One region of the Kitasatospora sp. NPDC058243 genome, then DNA from elsewhere that is predicted to be linked to it. Evidence: riboswitches for the same ligand, from Rfam matches in the RefSeq annotation. Region 1 holds a riboswitch; the other holds the start of a gene.
The links. A riboswitch is a leader RNA that binds a small molecule or an ion and turns the genes downstream of it on or off. The one in region 1 is predicted to bind S-adenosylmethionine.

Region 1 (9,423 bases):
GCCCGGCCGCTGAGCACCACGAACAGCTCGTCGGCCTCCACGTCGGTGACCACGCCCGGGGTGATCTGCCAGATGCCGCGCAGCTGGCGGCCGTCGGAGGACTCGGAGAGGACCAGGCCGGAGACCTCCGGGGTGCCGGAGACGATCTGGGCCGGGTCGAGCGGGTCGGGTTCGAGGTCGGCGGTGGGGATGTGCACGGCGAAGCTGGGCGTGGTCATACCGCCGACGCTAGCCGGGGCGGCCGGGCGCCGGAGGGCGCACAGTGTGTCCGGCTCACGCGGGAGAATGACACTCCGTAGTGATGGCGGAGGTGTCCTGGTGGGCGAGCTGAGTGAGCGGGACCTGGCGGTGCTGGCCCTGGAGGGGCGGCAGTGGCGGACGGCCGGGGCCAAGGAGCGGGCGATCCGGGAGGAGCTGGGGCTCTCCTCCACCCGGTACTACCAGCTGCTGAACGCGCTGCTGGACCGGCCGGAGGCACTGGCGCACGCCCCGGTGCTGGTGAACCGGCTGCGCCGGATCCGGGAGGCCCGTCGGTCCGCGCGGTAGCGGGAGGGGGCCGCGGGGTAGGGCTCGGGCATGGGCTTTGACGAGAAGTGGGTGCCGGTCACGGCTGCCGGGCGGGACGGGCTGCGGGCGATCCTGGCGGCGCCGGGCGAGGCGGTGATCGCGCTGGACTTCGACGGGACGCTGGCGCCGATCGTGGCGGACCCCGATCGGGCGCGGGCGCATCCGGGGGCGGCGGCCGCGCTGCGGGCGCTGGTGCCGGCGGTGCGGGCCGTGGTGGTGGTGACCGGGCGGCCGGCCGCGCTGGCGGCGGAGTACGGCGGCCTGGCCGGGCTGCCCGGGGTCGTGGTGCTGGGGCACTACGGCGCCGAGCGCTGGGAGGGCGGCGAGGTGACCGCGCCGCCGGTGCACCCCGGGGTGGCCGGGGCGCGGGCGGCGCTGCCGGGCCTGCTGGCGGCGGCAGGGGCGCCCGAGGGGACGTGGCTGGAGGACAAGGGGCGCTCGCTGGCGGTGCACACCCGGCGCACGGCGGCGCCCGAGGAGGCGCTGGAACTGCTGCGGGCGCCGGTCGGCGAGCTGGCGGCCGGGCACGGGCTGGTGGTGGAGCCCGGGCGGCTGGTGCTGGAGCTGCGGCCGCCGGGGGTGGACAAGGGCGCGGCGCTGACCGGCTTCCTGCGCGAGCACGGGGCTGGCTCGGTGCTGTACGCGGGGGACGACCTGGGGGACGTGGCGGCCTTCGCGGCGGTGGAGAAGCTGCGCGGCGAGGGGGTGGCGGGGCTGCTGGTGTGCAGCGGCGCGGTGGGGGACGCGCCGGTGCGCGAGCTCGCCGACCGGGCGGACCTGGTGGTCGCGGGCCCGGCCGGCGTGGTGGAACTGCTCGCGGCGCTCGGCGCGGCCGTCGGCGCGGGCTGAGCCGGGCGGCAGCGCGCGGTCGGGCCGGTTCAGCGCGCGTCGAGCCGGCTCAGAGCGCGTCGAGCCGGTTCACAGCGCGCCGAGCTGGTTCACAGCGCGTTGAGCTGGTCGAGGAACCACTGCTGCGGGGGCAGCGCGGTGGCCGCCGCCGCGAGGCGCTTGGTGCGGTCGGCGCGCTCCTCCTCGGGCATGGTGAGGCCGGCGTGCAGGGCGTCGGCGGTGGCGATGACGTCGTACGGGTTGACGGTGAGCGCGTCCTCGGCGAGTTCGGCGTACGCGCCGGCCTCGCGGGAGAGCACCAGGGCGCAGCCGTGGTCGGACACCACCGGAACCTCCTTGGCGACCAGGTTCATGCCGTCCCGGATCGGGTTGACCAGGGCCACGTCGGCGAGCCGGTAGGCGGCCAGGGAGCGCGGGAAGTCGTCGTCGACGTGCAGGATCAGCGGCTGCCAGGCGGGGGTGGCGAACTCGGCGTTGATGTCCTCGGCGAGCCGTTGGACCTGGGCGGTGTAGGCGCGGTACTCGGCGAGGTCGGTGCGCGAGGGGTAGGCGAAGGCGATGTGCACCACCCGGTCGTGCCATTCGGGGCGGGTGCGCAGCAGGTGCCGGTAGGCCTGGAGGCCGCGGACGATGTTCTTGCTCAGCTCGGTGCGGTCGACCCGGACGATGGTGCGGCGCCCGCCGACGGCCTCGCGGAGGGCGGCGAGGCGTTCGTCGACGTCCGGGCGGTGGGAGCGTTCGCGCAGGAAGTCGGCGTCGGCGCCGAGCGCGTGGACGCCGAGCCGGGTGGTGCGGCCGGCGTGGGTGACGGTCATGGCGTCCCGGTCGACCTCGGCACCGAGCAGGTCGGCGCAGCAGTCGGCGAAGGCCAGCGCCCAGCGGCGGGTCAGGAAGCCGGCCCGGTCGGCGCCCAGGATGCCGGTGAGGACGGCCTCGGCGACGTCGTCGGGCAGCAGCCGGTAGTACTCGGGCGGGGCCCACGGGGTGTGCGAGAAGTGGCCGATCCGCAGGTCGGGGCGGGCGGCGCGGAGCAGTGCCGGGGTCAGCGAGAGGTGGTAGTCCTGGACCAGCACGGCAGCCCCGGGGGCGGCCTCGGCGGCCAGCGCCTCGGCGAAGGCGGCGTTGTAGGCGCGGTAGGCGGCCCACTCGGTGCGGAACCCGGCGTCGAAGGCGGGGGCGGTGGGGGTGGCGTAGAGCAGGTGGTGGACGAACCAGAGGGTGGAGTTGGCGACGCCGTTGTAGGCGCGGGCGAAGGTGTCGGGATCGATGTCCAGCATGCGGACGGCCTGGCCGCCCACGTCGTGCCCGGCGAGGTCGAGGCGGCCGTCCGGGGCCTCTCTGGCGGCCTGTCGGTCGGCGGCGCCGAGGGCGGCGCAGACCCAGACGGCGTCGGGGTCGTCGATGGCGGAGAGGCCGGAGACCAGGCCTCCGCCGCCGCGGCGGAGGGTCAGCGTGCCGTCGTCCGCGGTGCTGAACGACACCGGTCCCCGATTGGAGGCCACCAGGACGGGGGCGGTGCCGGTCGCACTCGAACGTTCGGTCGTGAGATCGCCCATGGTTGGTACGTTGCCTGGGCTCCGGAGCGGCAAACCCTTTCGGTGGGTGTTCAGTGTCGGGTCGCGTACTCGGGCACGGTGTGCATGGGCGGGCGTTCCAGGGCGGTCACCGGGTGGGTGTGGGCGGTGAACTCCCGGCTCTGCGGGTCGCGGGTGAACTGGGTCAGCAGCGGGTGGACGAGGTCGGCCGAGGCCTTCAGCCGGTGCGTGCGGTCGAGGCGTTCGAGGGCGGTGCGGTAGATGGTGGCGGCCATCCGGCCGAGGGCCTGGCCGTCCTGGTGCCGGTGGTGCCGGACGCCGACGTCCACCTGGGCCAGGGCGTCCAGCCCGACCGTCTCCAGCGCGTCGACCAGCAGGCCGAGTTCGACGCCGTAGCCGGTGGGGAAGGGAAGCCGTTCGAGCAGCGCGCGGCGGGCCGCGTACTCGCCGCCGAGCGGCTGGACGAAACCGGCGAGTTCCGGCCAGTGCAGGTTGAGCAGCGGGCGGGCGACCAGTTCGGTGACCCGGCCGCCGCCGGCCGGGACCACCGCCCCCTCCGTCTCCAGCGGCCGGTCGTACATGGCCTTGACCAGCTGGATGTCCGGTTCGGTGAGCAGCGGGCCGAGGATGCCGGAGACGAAGGCCGGGTCGAACTCGCGCAGGTCGGCGTCGACGAAGCAGACGATGTCGCCGCGGGTGACCAGCAGCGAGCGCCAGAGCACCTCGCCCTTGCCGGGGACGGCGGGCAGCCGGGGCAGGATCGCGTCGCGGTACTCCACCCGGGCGCCGGCCCGGGCGGCGACGGCGGCGGTGGCGTCGGCCGAGCCGGAGTCGATGACGACGAGTTCGTCGACCAGCGGGAGGCGCTCCATCAGCTCGCGGCGGATGGTGCGGACGATGTCGCCGACGGTGGCCTCCTCGTCCAGTGCGGGCAGCACCACGCTGACCGTGTGGCCGGTCCGGCGCTTGGCCTCCAGCAGGGCGTGCACCGGCCGGTCGACCGCGCTCCACGAGCGGCGGCGCAGCCAGGACGCCGCCTGCGGGAGCAGCGCGGGGGTCGGTTCGGCGGGCACGGGACTCTCCTCGGCGGGGTCGGTGGGACGCGCCATCTCGCGTGGCGGACGATCCCGTTCGGGGTTGACGCCTTCGGATACAGTCTTCGTACAGCGGCCGGACCTTTGCACGTCGGGGTCGCCGTTGAGCACCACCACAATTTCACAAGCTCATCCAGAGGGACTGAGGGAACGGCCCGTTGACGTCCCGGCAACCTTCTCGCGCGGCTGTCTGTCGACAGGCCCCGGCGGGACAGGTGCCAATTCCGGCCTGTGGCGCGACCGTGCCACGGGGAAGATGAGGAGAGAGGCCTCCGCCATCATGGCTATCGACACTGTCGCACCCGCATCCGTGGACCTCGGCCCCGCCACCGCGCTGTCCTGTCGGGAGTGCGGCACCCGCTTCCCGCTCGGTCCGAGCTTCGCCTGCCTGGAGTGCTTCGGCCCGCTGGAGATCGCGTACGACTTCGGCAGCGAGGGCGCCGAGGCGCTGCGCCGCCGGATCGAGGCCGGCCCGAGTTCGATCTGGCGCTACGCGCCGCTGCTGCCCGTCCCGGCCGACGTCGCCACCAAGCCCAACCTGAACCCCGGTTGGACCCCGCTGGTCAAGGCGGACAACCTGGGCCGCGAGCTGGGCTTCACCGCGCAGCTGCACATCAAGGACGACTCGGGCAACCCGACCCACTCGTTCAAGGACCGCGTGGTGGCCTGCGCCATCGAGGCCGCGCGGGCCTTCGGCTTCACGACGCTCTCCTGCTCCTCCACCGGCAACCTGGCCGGCGCGGTGGGCGCGGCGGCCGCCCGGGCCGGTTTCAAGTCCTGCGTGTTCATCCCGCACGACCTGGAGCAGGGCAAGGTCGTCATGGCCGGGGTGTACGGCGGCGAGCTGGTCGGCATCGAGGGCAACTACGACGACGTGAACCGCTTCTGCTCGGAGCTGATCGGCGATCCGGCCGGTGAGGGCTGGGGCTTCGTCAACGTCAACCTGCGCCCCTACTACGGCGAGGGCTCCAAGACGCTGGCGTACGAGATCTGCGAGCAGCTCGGCTGGCGGCTGCCGGAGCAGATCGTCATCCCGATCGCCTCCGGCTCCCAGCTGACCAAGATCGACAAGGGGCTGCAGGAGCTGATCAGGCTCGGCCTGGTCGAGGACCGGCCGTACAAGGTCTTCGGCGCCCAGGCGGCGGGCTGCTCGCCGGTATCGGCGGCGTTCAAGGCCGGCCAGGACGTGATCCGCCCGGTCAAGCCGGACACCATCGCCAAGTCGCTGGCGATCGGCAACCCGGCGGACGGCCCGTACGTGCTGGACATCGCCCGGCGCACCGGCGGCGCGGTCGAGGACGTCACCGACGCCGAGGTGGTGGACGCGATCCGGCTGCTGGCCCGGACCGAGGGCGTCTTCGCCGAGACCGCGGGCGGGGTGACCGTCGGCGTGCTGAAGAAGCTGGTGGAGACCGGCCAGCTGGACCCGGCCAAGGAGACCGTCGCGATCAACACCGGCGACGGCCTGAAGACCCTGGACGCCGTCGCCGGGGCCGGGATGACCGCCGTCATCCGCCCGACCCTGGCGTCCTTCCACGACGCCGGCCTCGCGTCCGCCTGAAACACCCCCCACCCCGCTGGGTCGCACCCGCTAGGAGAACCATGAGCGCCAACGTCCGTATCCCCACCATCCTGCGCACCTACACCGGCGGCGCCGCCGAGGTGGCCGCCGAGGGCGCCACCCTGGGCGAGGTCATCGCCGACCTGGAGAAGAACCACGCGGGGATCGCCGCCCGCATCCTGGACGACGCCGGCAAGCTGCGCCGTTTCGTCAACGTCTACGTGAACGACGACGACGTGCGCTTCGCCGAGGGCCTGGCGACCGGGATCGCGGCCGGCGCCAGCGTCTCGATCATCCCGGCGGTGGCCGGCGGCTGCTGAGCCGCGCCCCGACCCGGGCACCCCGCCCGAGCCGTTCGTCCGACCGGCCGTCCGCGCGTACGGAATTCCGTTCTCCGTACGCACGGACGGCCGGCCGCATTTCGGCGGGAATATGGCGGGGTCAAGTCGGAGTAGAGTGTGGCTCGGTTGGGAACAGGGCTTCCCCTCATCCTCACCCGCGAATCGCCGGACGGTCGTCCGGCCGCTGAGACCGGTCGGGTGCCTGGGCCGTGAAACATGTCAGGCAGATGTCAGAATTCCCGCGGGGATTTGTAGTAATCCGTCCGCTATGTCCGGCGTGAAATGCCGAATTCCTCCCGCTTTCGCCCGTCCTGCCCCTTGGCGCGGTGCCGGAATTCCCCGCAGCTGACCCTGTTGCAGAGGGCGTCGATCCGGATACATTCAGCCGCGGTCGACGTAATCACCCGCTCACAGGGCGCCGTCAGGCACCCCCGGCGGAGGACTGCGGCGTGCACGGCTGCGCCCAGGGGGGGTTCCCCGGGCCGGCCTTCAAACCAGACCCGGGCCCGCGACCTGCGGGCGCGTGAAGGGCCAGCACAGCACTAGGGGAGTTCGGAATGGCTCAGGGCACCGTCAAGTGGTTCAACGCGGAGAAGGGCTACGGCTTCATCGCGGTCGACGGTGGTGCGGACGTCTTCGTCCACTACAGCGCGATCCAGATGGACGGCTACCGCACCCTCGAGGAGGGCCAGCGGGTCGAGTTCGAGATCTCCCAGGGACAGAAGGGCCCGCAGGCGGACATGGTCCGCGCCGCGGTGTGACCCCCTTCCGACCCCAGGAGCTCGGCGCGGCCCACGGCTGGTGACCACTCGCTTCTCGACGGGCCCGTACGACACGCGTCGTGCGGGCCCGTCGGCGTTCCCCGGCGGGGAGTTGCGCGGGTCGGCGGGAGCGCCCCGGACGGCTCGCGGGATCGCGATTGGGCTTGCACTCGACCACCCGGAGTGCTAATCATTGGCGTTAGCACTCACAGCGTGAGAGTGACAGCGGACCGGGTCGGTGAGGCCCCCGGGAGCGGTAGGGGAAAGGACCCCCGCACACCAGGGCCGTCCGTCGCGGGCACCCCTTGGTCCGAGCAGTCGACCGTGTCCCGGAGGACCACTTCTGATGGCCAAGATCATCGCCTTTGATGAGGAAGCTCGCCGCGGCCTTGAGCGTGGCATGAACCAGCTCGCCGACGCAGTGAAGGTCACGCTCGGCCCCAAGGGTCGCAACGTCGTGCTGGAGAAGAAGTGGGGCGCCCCCACGATCACCAACGACGGTGTCTCCATCGCCAAGGAGATCGAGCTCGAGGACCCCTACGAGAAGATCGGCGCGGAGCTCGTCAAGGAGGTCGCCAAGAAGACCGACGACGTCGCGGGTGACGGCACCACCACCGCCACCGTGCTCGCCCAGGCCCTGGTTCGCGAGGGTCTGCGCAACGTCGCCGCCGGCGCCAACCCGATGGCCCTGAAGCGCGGCATCGAGAAGGCCGTCGCCGCCGTCTCCGACCAGCTGCTGGCCCAGGCCAAGGACGTGGAGACCAAGGAGCAGATCGCCTCCACCGCCTCCATCTCGGCCGCCGACACCCAGATCGGCGAGCTCATCGCCGAGGCCATGGACAAGGTCGGCAAGGAAGGCGTCATCACCGTCGAGGAGAGCAACACCTTCGGTCTGGAGCTTGAGCTCACCGAGGGCATGCGCTTCGACAAGGGCTACATCTCCGCCTACTTCGCGACCGACCTGGAGCGCATGGAGGCGACGTTCGAGGACCCGTACATCCTCATCGCCAACTCCAAGATCGGCTCGGTCAAGGACCTGCTGCCGCTGCTGGAGAAGGTCATGCAGAGCGGCAAGCCGCTCGTCATCATCGCCGAGGACGTCGAGGGCGAGGCCCTGTCGACCCTGGTCGTGAACAAGATCCGCGGCACCTTCAAGTCCGTCGCCGTCAAGGCCCCGGGCTTCGGCGACCGCCGCAAGGCCATGCTCGGCGACATCGCCATCCTCACCGGTGGCACCGTGATCTCCGAGGAGGTCGGCCTCAAGCTGGAGAACGCCGGCATCGACCTGCTGGGCACCGCCCGCAAGGTGGTCATCACCAAGGACGAGACCACCATCGTCGACGGTGGCGGCGACAGCGAGCAGGTCGCCGGCCGCGTGAACCAGATCCGCGCCGAGATCGAGAACAGCGACTCGGACTACGACCGCGAGAAGCTCCAGGAGCGCCTCGCCAAGCTGGCCGGCGGCGTGGCCGTCATCAAGGCCGGCGCGGCCACCGAGGTGGAGCTCAAGGAGCGCAAGCACCGCATCGAGGACGCCGTCCGCAACGCGAAGGCCGCCGTCGAGGAGGGCATCGTCGCCGGTGGTGGCGTCGCGCTGCTGCAGGCCTCGGTCGCCTTCGACAAGCTGGAGCTGGAGGGCGACGAGGCCACCGGTGCCAACATCGTCAAGGTCGCGCTGGAGGCCCCGATCAAGCAGATCGCGACCAACGCCGGCCTGGAGGGTGGCGTCGTGGTGGAGAAGGTGCGCAACCTCCCCGCCGGTCACGGCCTGAACGCGGCCACCAACACCTACGTCGACCTGATCGCCGAGGGCATCATCGACCCGGCCAAGGTGACCCGCTCCGCGCTGCAGAACGCCGCCTCCATCGCGGCGCTGTTCCTCACCACCGAGGCCGTCATCGCCGACAAGCCGGAGAAGGCCGCTGCGGCCGCCGGCGGCGGCATGCCGGGCGGTGACATGGACTTCTGATCCTGATCGCACCGATCGGATCAGTTGGTTCCTGATCGTGTGGGCGGTCCCCTTCGGGGGGCCGCCCACACGGCGTTCTACCGGAGAATGGACAGATGGCTTCCGACGACATCGAGACCGCGCTGCACAACGCGCGGGCGCTGATCCTGGCCGACCTCACCGCGCGGGACGTGGCGGACGCCGCCGTCGTCTCCTTGGTGGAGCAGGCCGTGACGCACCGCCGCTGGTGGCTGGAGCAGTGGCCGGACGGCACCGAGTACGTGCTCGGACTGGTCGCCCAGGACGTCCAGGACGCGCTGCTGGAGGCGTACGGGCGCTGGCCGCTGTGCACCGCCTGCGCCGCCGACGGGGACCCGCACGCGCTCGGCGTGGAGCCGGAGCTGGGGCCGGAGCCGCACTGGGTGTGCGGCAAGCAGGGTGCGGTGGTCGCGCCGGTGGGGGAGCTCTCCTAGTCCGCTCGTGGCCTGCTCCTGGTCCGCTCCCAGCCCGCTCGTGGTCCGCGTGGTGGACCGGGCGGCGGGAGTACTGGACCTATAGGTAGGTTGACGATATATGTAGTCGTATGACTGAACGCTCGATGCAGGAGCCGACGCTGCTGCTGCTCACCGCCCTGGCGGACGCCCCGAGACACGGCTACGCCCTCATCCAGGAGATCGCCGCGATCTCCGAGGGCCGGGTCAAGATGCGCACCGGCACCCTGTACGGCGCCCTCGACCGGCTGCTCCAGCAGGGGCTGATCGAGGTCG
Region 2 (9,423 bases), on a different contig from region 1:
CAGCAGAACGGAGGCCACGGGGCGCGCGCCCGCCTTCCGCACGCCCTCCGCGACCTCCCGGTCGGTGGACACCACCACCACCGGACGCCCCTGCGGCTCGGCCCGCACCAGACGGCGGATCAGCTCGTCCGCGGTCTCGCCGGTCCGGCTGAACCGCACCCGCACCCCCCGCGGTGGCGCCATGATCACCGGAACGTCCAGGTCCTGCCCGTCGAACACGCAGGTGACCTCCGCCTGCGTGCGCTGGGCCAGCATCGCCAGCCCGCCCAGCAGCCGGATCCGCTGCTGCTCCAGCGGCAGCGTCGGATAGCCCGTCTTGGTCACGTTGTAGCCGTCCACCACCAGGTGCACCTGCGGGATCGCCAGCAACTGGTCCAGCAGCGCCGGATCGTCGTCGGCCAGACCGCGCCGGGCCACGTCGTGCGGCGAGGCCGCCCCCGGCACCACCGCCTCCACCAGGTCCCCCGGCCGGATCTGGGAGACCGGCAGCGCCAGCTCCCGCTGGAGCCCCTGCGCCGACTGCAGCACCGTGTCCAGCAGCAGCCGCAGCCGCATGTCCTCGACGCTGCGGCCCTCGCGGGCCGACCGGCGGCCCTGCTCGGCCGCCGTCTCCAGCTCGCCGACCCGGTGCCGCAGCCGCCGCGCCTCGGACTCCGCGGCGCCGCGCTCGGTGGCCGCCTGCGCCCTCGCGGCCTCCAGCTCGGCGGTCAGCCGCCTGGTCTCGGCCTGCGCCCGGCGGGTGTCGCTCTCCAGCGAGCGCACCTTCTTCCGCAGCGACTCGGCCTCCCGGCGGACGTCCTCGGACTCCGCACGCTGCCGCTCCAGGTCCGCCCGGGCCGCTGACCGCAGCTCGGCGAGCTCCGCCTGCAACTTCTCCACCAGCCGGGTGGCCTCGGCGGCCGCGCCCTCGGCGCCGGCCCGCTCGGCCTCCTCCCCGGCCTCGGCCACCAGCCGGCTCCAGCCAGCCGACCGCACCAGGTAGGCGGCGGCCGCGACGTCCATCGGATCGGCGGCGCCCGGGACGCTGCCCGACTCCAACGCCTTCACCAGGTCCGGCTGGCCCAGCCTCAGCCGCTCCGCTATCCGCACCCGGAACGCCGGCTCCGACTCCAGCGCCGCGGCCAGCGCCGTGGCCGCGTACTTGGCCCGCCGGGCCGGGGTGAACTTGACGTACTGGCGCAGGCTCTGCGGGAGCTCGCCGGGCGGCAGCCCGCCGAGCGCGTCCGAGGCCAGGCCGACCACGCGCCGGCGCACGCCCTCGGGCAGCGGCCGGTCCAGCTTCTCGGCAGCACGCTCCGCCACCGCCTCGCCGGAACCCACCGCCTCGCCGGAGCCCACCGACGCATCGGAACCCGCCGCCTCGCCGACGGCCGCGGGCCCGGACGGGGCCGCGTCGGCGGCCTGCGCCTGCGCGGCGGCAGCAGGCTGAAGCCCCTGCGCTTCGGCGGGCTCCCTCGCTGCGTCCACCACGTCCTCGGCTCCGATCCTGGTCCTACGGGGTCACGGCCCGCGGCCGCCGCCCTGTCGTCACGCTCCGCGCGTCCTGTCTGTATTGTCCCAGCGCGGCGGGCAGGCGCGCCGCGCACCCGCCCCCCGCGCCGTCGGGCGTCAACCCTGCTCGGCGGAGGCCTCCGCGCTCTCGGCACCCGGACGGGCCACCAGCTCGACCTGGTCCACGGCGTTGCACCAGCGGCAGCGCACCGACTCGATCGTCTCGCTCAGCACCTCGGTCTCCTCGACCTTGGACTCGCCGGCCAGGTCGAAGTGCAGGAACTCGGTGACCCGCGCGGTGCGGGTCACGTCGAAGCGGGTGAGGTTTCCGCACAGGGTGCAGCGCCAGCGCGTCTCGGCGGTCAGGGCGGGGACGGTCATCGGGGGTCCTCTCGGGTGGTCCCTGGGTGGGCTAGGCGCTCCCCCCGGGGCCCCGGCGTCGGCGGCGGGAGGCGGGATTGCCCGCCCCAAGCCTATTGCCTGAGGCAACCATCCCGGCCACCAGTCAGGAGAACGAGCGGGCTAGTCCACCTGCCGTACAAGGCCGTGTCACACGCCCGACACGGAGGGATGCTTGGCCGCATGGCACTGACGGCCCCCGGGCACACCGACGCGCGGGGCGAACGCCCGTCCGTGCCCGCCCCGGCGGTCACCTACGCCCTGATCGCGGTCAACACCCTGGTGTTCCTGCTGGGCCCGGCCGCCGGGCTCAATCCGCTGTACGGCACCGGCCAGTCCCGGCTCTGCGCGGAGCAGCGGTACGAGCAGCGCTGGGGCGTCATCCCCGCCGAGGTGCTGGCCGGCCGCCCGCTGACCGCCGAGCAGCTGGCCCAGGCCCCCGACCCGGCCCCGGGCTGCCCGGCCGCGCCCACCCCGGCCAAGCACCCGGCGCTGTCCGTCCTCACCGGGCTCTTCGTGCACGCGGGCTGGCTGCACCTGCTGGGCAACCTGCTCTTCCTCCACGTCTTCGGCCCCACCGTCGAACAGCGGCTGGGCCGGGCCCGGTTCACCCTCTTCTACCTGGCCGCCGGCAGTCTGGCCACGTACGGCTTCGCCCTCGCCGAGGCGCACTCCCCGGGCTCCACCCGGGTGCTGATCGGAGCCTCCGGCGCGATCTCCGCCGTCCTCGGCGCCTACCTGCGCTTCCATCCGCGCGCCCGGGTGACGACGCTCGTCCCGCTGCTGCTGTTCCTGCCGCTGCGCTTCCCGGCCTGGCTGGTGCTCGGCCTCTGGTTCGCCCTGCAGTGGTGGTCGGTCCACTCGGCCGGGCCCGGGGTGGCCTATCTGGTCCACGTGATCGGCTTCGCGGCGGGCTTCCTCTACGCCTGCACGGCGGTCAGCCACCCCCCGAGACGACCCGGCTGACGCCCGATACGCTGGCGGCACCCCACAAAGGAGCCCGAACAGTGATCACCGCCATCGTCCTGATCAAGACCAGTGTCGACCGCATCCCGGAGATCGCCGAGGCCATCGCGGCCATCGAGGGCGTCAGCGAGGTGTACTCGGTTACCGGTGGCTACGACCTGGTGGCGATGGTCCGGGTGCGCCGGCACGACGATCTGGCCGCGGTCATCCCGGGCCGGCTGAACAAGGTCCCGGGCGTGGCCCACACCGAGACCCAGATCGCCTTCCGCACCTACTCCCAGCACGACCTCGAGGCCGCCTTCGCCCTCGGCCTGGACGAGTAGGCCCCTCAGCCCTGCCGACCGGGCCCCTCAGCCCTGCCGACGCCCCCGGTCGACCTCCACGGTGGCGACGCAGCGTCCGCCCTCGTTGCGGTAGTTCCACGCGGCACCGTCCGTGACCAGCTCGCGGACGGCGGTCAGGAAGCGGTCGACGTGCTCGTCCGGGGTCCCGGCCCCGAAGCTCACCCGGATCGCGTTCAGGCTGCGCTCGCCGGGCAGCGACGGCTCGGGCGCCCCGCACTCGGAGGGGGAGACCTCTTCGTCCCCGAGCAGGGTGCGCAGCAGCGGGTGCGCACAGAACAGGCCGTCGCGGACCCCGATGCCGTACTCGGCGGACAGCGCGGCCGAGAAGTGCGAGCTGTTCCAGCCCTGGACGACGAAGGACAGCACGCCCACCCGGGCCGCCTCGGCACCGAACAGGTTCAGCACCTTGACCTGCGGGATCTCCGCCAGCCCGGCGGTCAGCCGGGCGATCAGCTGCCGCTCCCGGGCCTCCAGCGCGTCGAAGCCCGCCTCGCTCAGCGCCCGGCAGGCCGAGGCGATCGCGTAGGCGCCGATGACGTTCGGCGAGCCGGCCTCGTGCCGGGCCGGGCCGGAGTGCCACTGGACGGCCACCGAGCCGTCGGTCTCCCGGGCCACCGTCCGGGTCGCCCCGCCGCCGGCCAGGTACGGGTCGGCCGCGTCCAGCCAGTCCGCCCGGCCGGCCAGCACACCGGCGCCGAAGGGCGCGTAGATCTTGTGGCCGGAGAAGGCGATCCAGTCGACGTCCAGCTCGCGCACCGAGACCCGGTGGTGCGGGGCCAGCTGGGCGGCGTCCAGCACCACCCGGGCGCCGTGCCGGTGCGCGGTCCCGGTCAGCTCGGCGACCGGCCACAGCTCGCCGGTCACGTTGGAGGCTCCGGTGACGCAGAGCAGCTTGGGGCCCTCGGGCGCCTCGGCGAGCGCGGCGTCCAGGGCGGCGACCGCCTCGGCGTGCGAGCGCGGCGCGCGCAGGTAGTGGACGTCGAGCCCGGCGTGCGCCCAGGGCAGCAGCGAGGCGTGGTGCTCGGTCTCGAAGGCGAACACCCGGGTCCCGGCCGGGACGGCCGAGGCGAGCAGGTTCAGCGAGTCGGTGGTGGCCCGTGTGAAGACCACCTGGTCGCCCTCACGCAGGTCGAGGAACTCGGCGACGGTGCGGCGGCTCTGCTCGAACAGGTCGGTGGACAGCTGGGAGAGGTACCCGGCGCCGCGGTGCACGCTGCCGTAGTAGGGGGCGTAGGCGGAGACGTCGTCCCAGACCCGCTGGAGCGCCGGGGAGCTGGCCGCGTAGTCGAGGGCCGCGTACCCGACCTTCTCGCCGCTGGCGAGCGGGACCTGGACGTCGTGGCCGAGGACGGCGAGGGGGGCGCAGAGTTCAACACGAGGCTGCCGCGCGGAGCGCGTCGAGACAAGGGTGGCGGCGGGCGACGGGTGGGAGATCGACATGAGGATGCACTCCTTCTGGGGGTGTGGGACCCCGGGAGTACTAGTCGTCGGGCGTCCGCGCTTGCCGCACGGACGATTCGCCGAGCGACCCGGTCCTCACCCAGGGCACCCCGCCACGGACGGAGGGTTGCCGGACAGCAAGCTGGGGCTTGACGCTGTCACTCATGACCTGGCCAAGACTCTAGGTCGCGCCCAGCGAGTGGTCAAACAGGCATCCACCATCCGGACAGCCGAGGAGCCCGCGCCGACGTTGCGGCACGGGCTCCCAAGTACCGCCTCACATCCGGCTGGTGGCCTCCGACCAACGCCGCAGCAGCTCCTGCGCCGCGCCCGAATCGATGGCCTGCTCCGCCCGCGCCATGCCGGCCGCGAGCTGTTCGGTGAGCGGCGCCTCGCCCAGGTCGAGCGCGACCAGCGCCGCCGCCGTGTTCATCAGGACGGCGTCCCGTACGGCCCCGCGCTCGCCCGCCAGCAGCCGACGCGCGACCTCGGCGTTGTACGAGGGGTCCGCCCCGCGCAGCGCCTCGATGCCGACCAGCTCGACGCCGACGTCCCGCGGGTCGAAGGTGGTCTCGGTGACGGTCCCGTCCCGCACGATCCACACCTGCGAGGTGGTGGTGATGGTCAGCTCGTCCAGGCCGTCGTCGCCCCGGAAGACCAGGCCGGTCGAGCCGCGCCGGGCGAGCACGCCGGCGATCAGTGCGGCGAGCCGGGTGTCGAAGCAGCCGATCGCGTGCGAGGTGACCTTGGCCGGGTTGGTCAGCGGGCCGAGGATGTTGAACGCGGTCGGCACCCCGAGGTCGCGCCGGGCGGTGGCGGCGTGCCGCATCGACGGGTGGAACTTGGCCGCGAAGCAGAAGGTCAGCCCGACCTCCTCGGCGATCTCGGCGACCCGCCGGGCCGACAGGTCGAGGCGGACGCCGAGCTTCTCCAGCACGTCCGAGGAGCCGCTGGCCGAGGAGGAGGCCCGGTTCCCGTGCTTGACCACCTTGGCGCCGGCCGCGGCCGCGACGATCGCCGACATGGTGGAGATGTTGACGGTCTTGGCCCGGTCCCCGCCGGTGCCGACGATGTCCACGGCCGGGCCGGGGATGTCCAGCGGCTCGGCGTGCGCGTACATCGCGTCCACCAGGCCGGTGATCTCGTCGACCGTCTCGCCCTTGGCCCGCAGCGCCACCATGAACCCGGCCACCTGGACGGGGGACGCCTCGCCGCTCATGATCCGGTCCATCGCCCACGCGGTGGCCGAGCGGTCGAGGTCCTCCCCCTTCAACAGCGCCGCCAGGACGTCCGGCCAGGTGCGGACCACCTGCGCGGGTGCGGTACCACCGTTCGCAGGGTTCACGTTCACCATGGCTGACTCCAGCTGTTGTCGGGTTCCCCGCGTCGGGGGGACGTCCGTACGGATGGAGTCAGCCTATCGACCAGTCGGGTTCCCGCGGCGGCGTCTTCTCTAGTCGTGAGACGGCACCGCTCAGCGGCTGACGGGCGCCCGCTTGGCCAGCCGTGCCCGCAGCAGGGTGGCGACCGCGCCGGCCAGCGCCACCGGGTCCACCGGGCGGGAGATCGCGGCGTCGGCCCGGCTCCAGGCGGCCAGCCAGGAGTCCTGCGGCCGGCCGATCAGCACCAGCACCGGCGGGCAGCCGTAGATCTCGTCCTTGAGCTGGCGGCCGAGCCCGAGCCCGCCGGCCGGCACCGCCTCGCCGTCCAGGATGCAGAGGTCCACGCCGCCCTTCTCCAGTGCCTTCAGCACCGCCGGGGTGGTCGCGCACTCCAGGTAGGACAGTTCCGGAAGGTCCTCGACGGGCCGGCGGCCGAGTGCCGTCAGCACCTGCTCGCGGGTGTTGCGGTCATCGCTGTAGACGAGGACGGTGAGCGTCTCGTCGGTCGTGTACGCCATGGGCCCTGCTCCCTCAAGTGTGATCCGGACCACGTTCGCCTGATCCGGATGCTACTCCCGATCACCCGTCGCCGAGTCCCCCTCGCGGACCTTCCTCCTCAAGCCGCCGCGCCCGCGACTCACCCGCCCGGAGGACGGCCCGTCACCCGGACCCGTCCAGACCACCCGTACGGCCGATAAGGGGCCCGCGCATTACCCCCGGAGGCTCCGCCAAGCGTGCAACGACGCGCTGGGCAACGGGGTCGCGGGCCCCTTCGAGGAACCGTCAGAAAAGGGACACGCCGCTGCTCAGCCGCCATTGGGGTCCCCCACCGCCCCTCAGGGGGGCATACCGCACGCACCGGACACTCCGAGGGACACCCCCCGGCGTGAAGACGGAATAAGGGACCGACATAATGTCCGTCGTGGCGACAGCAACAGCAGTAGAAACCGGGCACGCGCACGGATCGGTCAACCGGCCGAACATGGTCAGCGTCGGAACGATCGTCTGGCTCAGTTCCGAGTTGATGTTCTTCGCGGCCCTCTTCGCGATGTACTTCACGCTCCGCTCCGTCAAGGGAGCCGAGTTCTGGACCGAGAAGGCGCACGCCCTCAACGTGCCCTTCTCCTCGGTCAACACCACGATCCTGGTGCTCTCCTCGCTGACCTGCCAGCTCGGCGTGTTCGCTGCCGAGCGCGGGGACGTGAAGAAGCTCCGCTCGTGGTTCGTCATCACCTTCGTGATGGGCGCGATCTTCATCGGCGGCCAGATCTTCGAGTACACCGAGCTGGTCAAGAAGGACGGCCTCTCGCTGTCCTCCGACCCGTACGGCACGGTGTTCTACCTGACCACCGGCTTCCACGGTCTGCACGTGACGGGTGGTCTGATCGCCTTCCTGCTGGTCCTGGGACGGACGTACGCAGCCAAGCGCTTCACGCACGAGCAGGCCACCGCCGCGATCGTCGTGTCGTACTACTGGCACTTCGTCGACGTCGTGTGGATCGGCCTGTTCGCGACCATCTACCTGATCAAGTAACCAGCTGATCAGGTCGCTGGCCACCGGCTTCGGTCCCCGCCCTCACCGGCGTCGGGCCGATTCTGCCGGTGGGCGACGCTCCCACCGACCGACCGCGCGCGCAGCCCTAGACAGGCAGCCTCGTGCCGGCCAGACCGGCCGCCGGGTGCACCCACCAGTCGACCAGATCCTGACACCGGGGTTATTCCGTGAAAAAGCTCTCCGCACGACGGCGCCACCCATTGGCGGCGCTGGTCGTCCTACTTCTCGCCCTGGCGGCAACCGGGGGGCTGTACGCCGCGTTCGCGCCCGCCGACAAGGCGCAGGCCGACGTCGCCGCGCAGTCGCTCGCGATCGATGAGGGCAAGAAGCTCTTCGCCGTGGGCTGCTCCTCGTGCCACGGCCTGAACGGCCAGGGCAGCAGCGACGGTCCGAGCCTGGTCGGCGTCGGCTCCGCCTCTGTCGACTTCCAGGTCGGTACCGGCCGCATGCCGGCCCAGCAGCCCGGCGCCCAGGTGCCGCGCAAGAAGAACATCTACTCGCAGGCGGAGATCGACCAGCTCGCCGCCTTCGTCGCTTCGCTCGGCCCCGGCCCGGTGACGCCGACCCCGGAGCAGTACACCTCGACCAACCCGGACGACATCTCCAAGGGTGGCGAGCTGTTCCGCACCAACTGCGCCCAGTGCCACAACTTCGCCGGCCAGGGCGGTGCCCTGACCAAGGGCAAGTACGCCCCGTCGCTGGAGGGCGTGGACGCCAAGCACATCTACGAGGCCATGCAGACCGGCCCGCAGAACATGCCGTCGTTCCCGGACACCACCATGCCCGAGGAGCAGAAGAAGCAGATCGTGGCCTTCGTCCGCCACACCACCTCCGATGAGCCCAACCCCGGTGGTCTCACGCTCGGCAGCCTCGGTCCGGTGACCGAGGGTCTGTTCGGCTGGATCTTCGGTCTCGGCACGCTCATCGCGGTCGCGATCTGGGTCGCCGCCCACACCACCAAGGCCAAGAAGTCATGAGCCACGACATGTCAGAAGAGAAGCTGCCGGAGTCACACGGCTCCGCCGGTGACGTCGCCGCACACGGCGACCCGTTCGCCGACCCGGGCCTTCCGGCCCACGAGCCCCGCCGCACCGACATCGACGAGCGGGCCGCCCAGCGGGCCGAGCGCCAGGTCTCGCTGATGTTCGTGGTCTCGATGCTCGCCACCATCGGCTTCATCGCCTCGTACGTGGCCATCGACCCGGACAAGATCGTCTACATCTTCCCGCTCGGTCACGTCAGCGCGCTGAACTTCGCGCTCGGCATGACCCTGGGCGTCGCGCTGTTCATGATCGGCGCGGGTGCGGTCCACTGGGCCCGCACGCTGATGTCGGACGTCGAGCTGCCGGCCGAGCGCCACCCGATCGAGGCTGACGACGAGGTCCGCGCGGACGTCATCGAGCAGTTCAAGACCGGTGCCGCCGAGTCCGGCTTCGGCCGCCGCAAGATGATCCGCAACACCCTCATCGGCTCCATGGCGCTGGTCCCGCTCTCCGGCGTGGTCCTGCTCCGCGACCTCGGGCCGCTGCCCGAGAAGAAGCTGAAGGAGACGGGCTGGAACGAGGCGACCCCGGCCCAGCCCCTGCAGCTCATCAACATGAACACCAACCTGCCGATGAAGGCCGAGGACATCGTCATCGGCTCGCTGACCTTCGCCATGCCCGAGGGTCTGCACGTCCACGACGAGGACTTCCAGCAGGCGATCGCCAAGGACGCCCTGATGCTGGTGCGCATCGCACCGGACGACATCAAGGACGACCGGTCGCGGGAGAAGGGCTTCGAGGGCATCCTCGCCTACTCCAAGATCTGCACCCACGTCGGCTGCCCGATCAGCCTGTACGAGCAG

Region 2: another riboswitch for S-adenosylmethionine. It lies ahead of ACFVX9_RS09285 (aminotransferase class V-fold PLP-dependent enzyme); the one in region 1 lies ahead of thrC (threonine synthase).

The regions. Positions count from the first base shown of each region.
Region 1 is NZ_JBHVWW010000053.1:2,783-12,205, forward strand. It holds gene ACFVX9_RS28080 (cupin domain-containing protein) at 1-218, opposite strand, end outside; gene ACFVX9_RS28085 (DUF3263 domain-containing protein) at 286-546, shown strand; gene otsB (trehalose-phosphatase) at 577-1,416, shown strand; gene ACFVX9_RS28095 (trehalose-6-phosphate synthase) at 1,506-2,972, opposite strand; gene ACFVX9_RS28100 (glucosyl-3-phosphoglycerate synthase) at 3,023-4,024, opposite strand; SAM riboswitch class I at 4,172-4,308, shown strand; gene thrC (threonine synthase) at 4,326-5,606, shown strand; gene ACFVX9_RS28110 (MoaD/ThiS family protein) at 5,648-5,926, shown strand; gene ACFVX9_RS28115 (cold-shock protein) at 6,505-6,708, shown strand; gene groL (chaperonin GroEL) at 7,055-8,677, shown strand; gene ACFVX9_RS28125 (hypothetical protein) at 8,773-9,129, shown strand; gene ACFVX9_RS28130 (PadR family transcriptional regulator) at 9,240-9,423, shown strand, end outside.
Region 2 is NZ_JBHVWW010000009.1:90,007-99,429, forward strand. It holds gene ACFVX9_RS09265 (NYN domain-containing protein) at 1-1,338, opposite strand, end outside; gene ACFVX9_RS09270 (hypothetical protein) at 1,609-1,872, opposite strand; gene ACFVX9_RS09275 (rhomboid family intramembrane serine protease) at 2,074-2,856, shown strand; gene ACFVX9_RS09280 (Lrp/AsnC ligand binding domain-containing protein) at 2,898-3,179, shown strand; gene ACFVX9_RS09285 (aminotransferase class V-fold PLP-dependent enzyme) at 3,207-4,640, opposite strand; SAM riboswitch class IV at 4,693-4,810, opposite strand; gene trpD (anthranilate phosphoribosyltransferase) at 4,918-5,994, opposite strand; gene ACFVX9_RS09295 (hypothetical protein) at 6,115-6,540, opposite strand; gene ACFVX9_RS09300 (heme-copper oxidase subunit III) at 6,936-7,556, shown strand; gene ACFVX9_RS09305 (c-type cytochrome) at 7,745-8,554, shown strand; gene ACFVX9_RS09310 (ubiquinol-cytochrome c reductase iron-sulfur subunit) at 8,563-9,423, shown strand, end outside.